Methylorubrum populi: one gene and its partner. The protein of the gene in region 2 interacts with the protein of the main gene of each other region in a pairwise test. Links are inferred from orthologs where the notes say so. Each region holds a gene or a part of one and is shown on either strand. Other genes may lie near its edges.

Region 1 (3,310 bases), 2.5 Mb from region 2 along the record:
CGGGATCGTCAATCTTCCGGCGGTCGGCATCATCGTCGTGGTCGCCGTGCTGCTCCTGCGCGGCATGCGGGAGAGCGCCACGGTCAACGCCGTCCTGGTTCTGGTGAAGATCGCCGCGCTCGTCGTCTTCGTCGCCTTCGCGCTGCCGGCCTTCGATGCCGCCCATCTCGAACCGTTCGACCCGTACGGCTTTCCCAAGAGCGTGGGCGCCGACGGGGTCGAGCGCGGCGTCATGGCCGCGGCGGCGATCATCTTCTTCGCCTTCTACGGCTTCGACGCCATCGCAACCGCCGCGGAGGAGACGCGCAATCCGGGGCGCGACCTGACAATCGGCATCGTCGGATCGATGGCGGCCTGCGTCCTGATCTACGTCGCGGTGGCGGTCGCCGCGGTGGGGGCCGTGTCCTACACCCGGTTCGCCGACAGCCCGGAGCCGCTGGCGCTGATCCTGCGCGAGCTCGGCCGGCCGCTCGTGGCGCAGTACCTCGCCGCCTCGGCGGTGATCGCGCTGCCGACCGTCATCCTCGCCTTCTTCTACGGGCAGAGCCGCATCTTCTTCACCATGGCCCGCGACGGGATGCTGCCGCAGAGCCTGGCGAAGCTGTCGTCCGCCGGTACGCCGGTGCGGATCACGCTCTTCACCGCGGCCGTGGTGACCGTGCTCGCCGGGCTGGTTCCTCTGGGAGAACTCGCGGCCCTTGCCAATGCCGGCACGCTCGCGGCCTTCGTCGCGGTCGCGGCCTGCATGCTGGTGATGCGCCTGCGCGCCCCCGATGCGCCGCGCACCTTCCGCGCCCCGGCCCCTTGGCTGATCGGGGCGATCACGATCCTGGGCTGCGGCTACCTGTTCCTTAGCCTGCCCGCGACGACCCAGCTCTGGTTCGTGGTCTGGAACCTGTTCGGGCTGGTGCTCTACGCCCTCTACGGGCGCAAGCACGCGGTGGTCGCGGCCGGGTAACCGGGGTGATCAGGCGCGACCGGCGAGGTCGCGCAGCACCGCCGGGATCAGCTCCGGAAGATCCTCCGAGATCAGCCCCGGCCCGAACCGCAGGCCCGCATCGCCGTGCAGCCAGACCGCGGCGCAGGCCGCCTCGAACGGCTCCATGCCCTGCGCCAGCAGCCCGGCGACGAGGCCCCCGAGCACGTCGCCGGAGCCGGCGGTGCCGAGATGCGGCGTGCCGTGATCGTTGATCGCGATGCGTCCGTCGGGGGCGGCGATCACCGTGTCGGCCCCCTTGAGCACCACCACCGCCCCGGCGATTTCCGCGGCGCGCGCCGTGCGTTCGGCCTTGCTCAGCCCCTCGGCCACGGCCTCCGTGCCGGAGAACAGCCGCGCGAACTCGCCCTCATGCGGCGTCAGCACCGCCCGCGCCTCGCCGTCCCGGATGTGGCGGGCCAGCGTGCGCACCTCGCTGCGGAAGCTCGTGAGCGCGTCGGCGTCGAGCACCAGGGCGCGGCCGGCCCCAGCCGCCACCGCCACGAGGTCGCAGGTCGCCGGGCTGGTGCCGAGGCCGGGGCCGAGCAGCAGCGCGTTCAGCCGCTCGTCGGCGAGCATGTCGTCGAGGTCGTCGGCGCTGTCGCAGGGTCGCAGCATGATCGCGGTGAGATGCGCGGCATTCTCCGCCAGCGCCGCGGCCGGCGAGGCCACGGTGACGAGGCCCGCCCCGATCCGCAGCGCCCCGCGCGCGGCGAGGCGGGCCGCGCCGGTGCGGTGGGCCGGGCCCGACAGCACGAGGGCATGGCCGCGAGTGTATTTGTGGCTCCCCGCGGTGAGTTGCGGCAGCGCCCAGAGCCAGGGCGCGTTGCGGACCATCGCGCGCGCCTCCCCGGCGATGCCAGCGGCGAAGGCGGCGGCGCCGGTGCCGATATCGGCGACGTGCAGCGCGCCGCAATGGGCCCGGCCGGGCTGGAGGAGGTGGCCGGGCTTGAGCGCGACGAAGGTCACCGTCTCGCTCGCCTCGACGGCGACCCCGCGCACCGCACCGCTATTCCCGTCGATCCCGCTCGGCACATCGACCGCGAGCACGGGGATGCCGGATCGGTTGACGGCTTCGACCAGGGCGCGGGCCGTTCCCTCCAGGTCACGGCAGAGGCCGGCACCGAATAGGGCGTCGATGACGAGGTCGGCCGCCGGCACCTCCGCCGTCGCGGCAACGACTGGGCCGGTCCAGGCTTCGGCGGCGAGCGCCGCATCGCCCTTGAGCGCGGCGCGCTCTCCGAGCAGGCGGAGTTCGACCCGGTAGCCGGCCTCGGCCAGCAGGCGGGCGGCGACGAAGCCGTCGCCGCCGTTATTGCCGGGCCCGCACAGGACGAGCACCCGTCCGCCCTCCGGCGTTAGGGTCCGGGCGCGACCGGCCACCGCGGCGCCCGCCGCCTGCATCAGCGTCAGGCCGGGCGTGCCGGCGGCGATGGCTGCCGCGTCGACCCGGCCCATCGCCTCAACGGTGAGCAGCCGATCCGCGATCTTCGGGGAATTCACCAACTCATGCATGCAAGTGGCTCACGGCCTGCCTGGAAATTCATCGATTTCTGCGGAATTGCCTACATATTCCGCTTTGTTTGCACATTGCGTGCGCATCTTCCCGGTCCTACCTTCCAAATGGCCGTGGCGATCGCGCGACAGCGATGGTACATAAATGGCTGATTGAAGGACCAGGCGGATCGGGCTTTTCCGGATGAAGAAGATCGAGGCGATCATCAAGCCGTTCAAGCTCGACGAGGTGAAGGAAGCCCTCCAGGAGGTCGGCCTTCAGGGCATCACCGTGATCGAGGCGAAGGGGTTTGGCCGTCAGAAGGGCCATACCGAACTCTACCGCGGCGCTGAGTACGTCGTCGACTTCCTGCCCAAGGTGAAACTGGAGATCGTGCTTTCGGACGCCCTCGTCGAGGGCGCCGTGGAGGCGATCCGCAAGTCGGCCCAGACCGGCCGTATCGGCGACGGCAAGATCTTCGTCTCGACGATCGAGGAAGCCATCCGCATCCGCACCGGCGAGACCGGCTCCGACGCGATCTGATTCCGGCCCTCGCCTCCGAGGACGTGCGGTCCTGGCCCGCTTCGTGAAGGGCTGGCCGCGTCCGCGCTTGCCGAAAAGAGCGCCGTAGCCGAGCGACGCCGTGCCCGATCTCGACTGTATCGTCAAAGACATCGCCGAGGAGATGCGGGCGCGGCCCGATCGCGGCACGGTCGCGAGCTACATCCCCGAACTGGCCGGCGTCGACCCACAGGCCTTCGGCCTCGTGGTGATCGACGGCGACGGTCGGGTCGCGGCCGGGGGCGATGCCGATATCCCGTTCTCGATCCAGAGCATTT
Region 2 (3,124 bases):
GCGCACAACCCACGCGTCACGCCGGCGCGGGTCGTGACAGGCCCGATCCTGCTCACCGGGCTTGCGACCTGCAGCACCTGCGGCGGTGCGATGACGCTGCGCACTGGCACCTCGGGATCGGGGCAGGTGCACCGCTACTACAGTTGCTCGACGAAAGGACGGCAGGGTCCGACGGGCTGCTCGGGCCGGACGATCCGGATGGACACGCTCGACACCCTGGTCACCGAGCGTCTCGTGGCCGACCTCCTGCAGCCCGACCGATTGCGGGCGACGCTGGCCTCGCTGTGGGCGCTGCGCGCTGAGCGAGCAACGCAGGTCGATGGCCGCGTAGCTGCGCTACGCAGCGAGCTCACGACCGCAGAGGAGAAGCTCAGGCGGCTTTACCGGTTGGTGGAGAACGGCGACGATGAGCCGGACGATCTGCTGAAGGAGCGGCTGTCGAGTTTGCGAGCCGAGCGAGATCTGGCGAAAGCTGCCCTCGGCCGGATCCGTATGGTCAGCCCGAATCCAACTGAGATCGGGCCCGAACTGATCGAGCGCTTCGGGCGTCTGCTGCGCGAGAATGTAACCTCGGGTGAGATCCCTTTCCGGAAAGCGTGGCTTCAGGCGATTGTCGACCGCGTCGAGGTGGGAGCGGACGTGATCCGCATTGTCGGCGACAAGGAGAGCCTAGAGAATGCCCTGACGGGTTCGGGCGGCGAAGCCGTGTCCGGCGTTCGCAGTTCTGTACGGAAATGGCGCGCCCTGCGGGAATCGAACCCGCCTTTTCAGCGTGAAAGGCTGACGTCCTAACCGATAGACGAAGGGCGCTGTCCGTCGGCGCCCGGTCTATAGTCGGGTTCGCAGCCGACGGCAACGGCCATGCCGCAGGAATCCGACGCAACGATCCGACGCTTGACGCGGGACGATCCCGTCGGTTTCTCGGAAATCCGACAGACGCCCCGTTTCCTCTCTGAAAGACGAGCCCATGACCCCGCCGCGCGACCGCCCGGCCAAGCCCTACGGCTTCCGGCCCCGCCCGCGACCGCAGCAGCCGCCGGGACCGGCCGCCCGCGAGGGCAGGGACCATGTCGTGCTCTACGGATGGCATCCCGTGTCGCAGGCGCTGGCCAATGCGGGCCGCCACTTCCATCGGCTGCTGGCCACAGAGAACGCGCTGGCCCGCCTCAAGGAGGCCGGGGTCGAGCTGCCGATCGAGCCGGAACTCGTCCGGCCGAGCGCCATCGACAAGCTGCTCGGCCCCGACGCCGTGCACCAGGGCCTCTACGCGGAAGCCGAGCCGCTCGCCGCGCCGGCCCTCGATGCCATGCCGGACGACGCGCTGCTGCTCGCCCTCGACCAGATCACCGATCCGCACAATGTCGGCGCCATCGTGCGGACCGCGGCCGCTTTCGGTGTCACCGCCATTGTCACCACCGCGCGCCACTCGCCCAACGCCACCGGCGTGCTGGCGAAATCCGCCTCCGGCGGGCTGGAGCACGTGCCGCTGGTGATCGTGCGCAACCTCGCCGAGGCGCTGATCACCCTCGGCGAGCGCGGATTCACCCGGATCGGGCTCGATTCGGACGCCGGTACGCCGCTCGATGCGGTCGGTCCGCGCCGGCCGGCGGTGCTCGTGCTCGGCGCCGAGGGCAAGGGCCTGCGCCAGCGCACCACCGAATGCTGCGACCTGCTCGTGCGCATCGACGCGACCGGAGCCATCCGCAGCCTCAACGTCTCGAACGCGGCGGCAATCACGCTCTACGCTCTGACCCGGCCGGCCGGCAGCCAGGGCTGAGATCGCGCTATCTCCGATGGGCTGCGGCGTACCGGACCCGTCCGAGCGCGCGCCGCTCAGGCGGTCATGTTCCGGCGCAACCATCTTGAGACGTTTCAAGACATTGCGTCGGAGACGCGATTCCGATATCGCTCGCACCGATTTCCTCATCGATACCGTCAGGATCCGGGCGTTGTGCCCGGCGGGCGCATCGCCGGGGCAATCGGCCCTCGACCATCGCTTTGAGCATGCGTCGGCCCTCCGAGAGGAGGCGAGCCCGGCCGGATCGTCCATCCGGCGGGCGGCGGTGACGGGGGCACTTCGCAACACGAGCCGCCGGCGCGGCCTCACGAAATGAGGCCATTCAGGAGAAAGAATGTCTGCTGGTCTGAACGCAAGCTCCGCGGCCCGCGAGGATTTCGCGGCCCTGCTCGAGGAATCTTTCCTCCAGCACGAGATCACCGAGGGTTCGGTCGTCAAGGGCACCGTCGTCGGCATCGAGAAGGATGTCGCCGTCATCGATATCGGTGCCAAGACCGAGGGGCGCGTCCCCCTCAAGGAATTCACCGGCCCGGGCCGCGAGGGCGAGCTCAAGGTCGGCGATGAGGTCGAGGTTTACGTCGACCGCATCGAGAACGCGCTGGGCGAGGCCGTCATCTCGCGCGACAAGGCACGCCGCGAGGAGAGCTGGGTCAAGCTCGAGAAGGCCTTCGAGGCCAACGAGCGCGTCACCGGCACGATCTTCAACCAGGTCAAGGGTGGCTACACCGTCGATCTCGACGGCGCCGTGGCGTTCCTGCCGCGCTCGCAGGTCGACATCCGCCCGGTGCGCGACGTGACCCCGCTGCTCGGCACGCCCCAGCCGTTCCAGATCCTCAAGATGGATCGCCGCCGCGGCAACATCGTCGTGTCGCGCCGCACCGTGCTCGAGGAGAGCCGCGCCGAGCAGCGCTCGGAGCTGGTGGCCAACCTTGAGGAAGGTCAGGTCATCGACGGCGTCGTCAAGAACATCACCGAGTACGGCGCCTTCGTCGATCTCGGCGGCATCGACGGCCTCTTGCACGTCACCGACATGGCGTGGCGCCGCGTGAACCACCCGTCCGAGGTCGTGACCATCGGCCAGACGGTGAAGGTCAAGATCATCAAGATCAACCACGAGACGCACCGCATCTCGCTCGGCATCAAGCAGCTGCTCGCCGATCCGTGGGAGGGCATCGCCGCCCGTTACCCCGAGGGCGCCAAGCTCAAGGGCCGCGTGACCAACATCACCGATTACGGCGCCTTCGTGGAGCTGGAGCCGGGGATCGAGGGCCTGATCCACGTCTCCGAGATGAGCTGGACCAAGAAGAACGTCCATCCGGGCAAGAT

What was found.
Region 1: the proteins of rlmB (region 2) and MPPM_RS12290 interact in binary tests that used the Escherichia coli proteins (3 or more experiments, as listed by UniProt). The link is inferred for Methylorubrum populi from one-to-one orthologs.

Annotation. Positions count from the first base shown.
Region 1 is NZ_AP014809.1:2,661,372-2,664,681, forward strand. Bases 230-3,225 are described here. They hold MPPM_RS12290 (NAD(P)H-hydrate dehydratase), read right to left. Parts: upstream 2,492-3,225; coding sequence 968-2,491; downstream 230-967. Other genes in these bases: MPPM_RS12285 (amino acid permease), read left to right, coding at 230-958; MPPM_RS12295 (P-II family nitrogen regulator), read left to right, coding at 2,676-3,014; MPPM_RS12300 (glutaminase), read left to right, coding at 3,115-3,225. Also shown: more of MPPM_RS12285, read left to right, coding at 1-229; more of MPPM_RS12300, read left to right, coding at 3,226-3,310. UniProt on the Escherichia coli protein: Bifunctional enzyme that catalyzes the epimerization of the S- and R-forms of NAD(P)HX and the dehydration of the S-form of NAD(P)HX at the expense of ADP, which is converted to AMP.
Region 2 is NZ_AP014809.1:123,871-126,994, reverse strand. The notes cover bases 63-2,872. They hold rlmB (23S rRNA (guanosine(2251)-2'-O)-methyltransferase RlmB), read left to right. Parts: upstream 63-967; coding sequence 968-1,777; downstream 1,778-2,872. Other genes in these bases: rpsA (30S ribosomal protein S1), read left to right, coding at 2,133-2,872. Outside these bases: more of rpsA, read left to right, coding at 2,873-3,124. UniProt on the Escherichia coli protein: Specifically methylates the ribose of guanosine 2251 in 23S rRNA.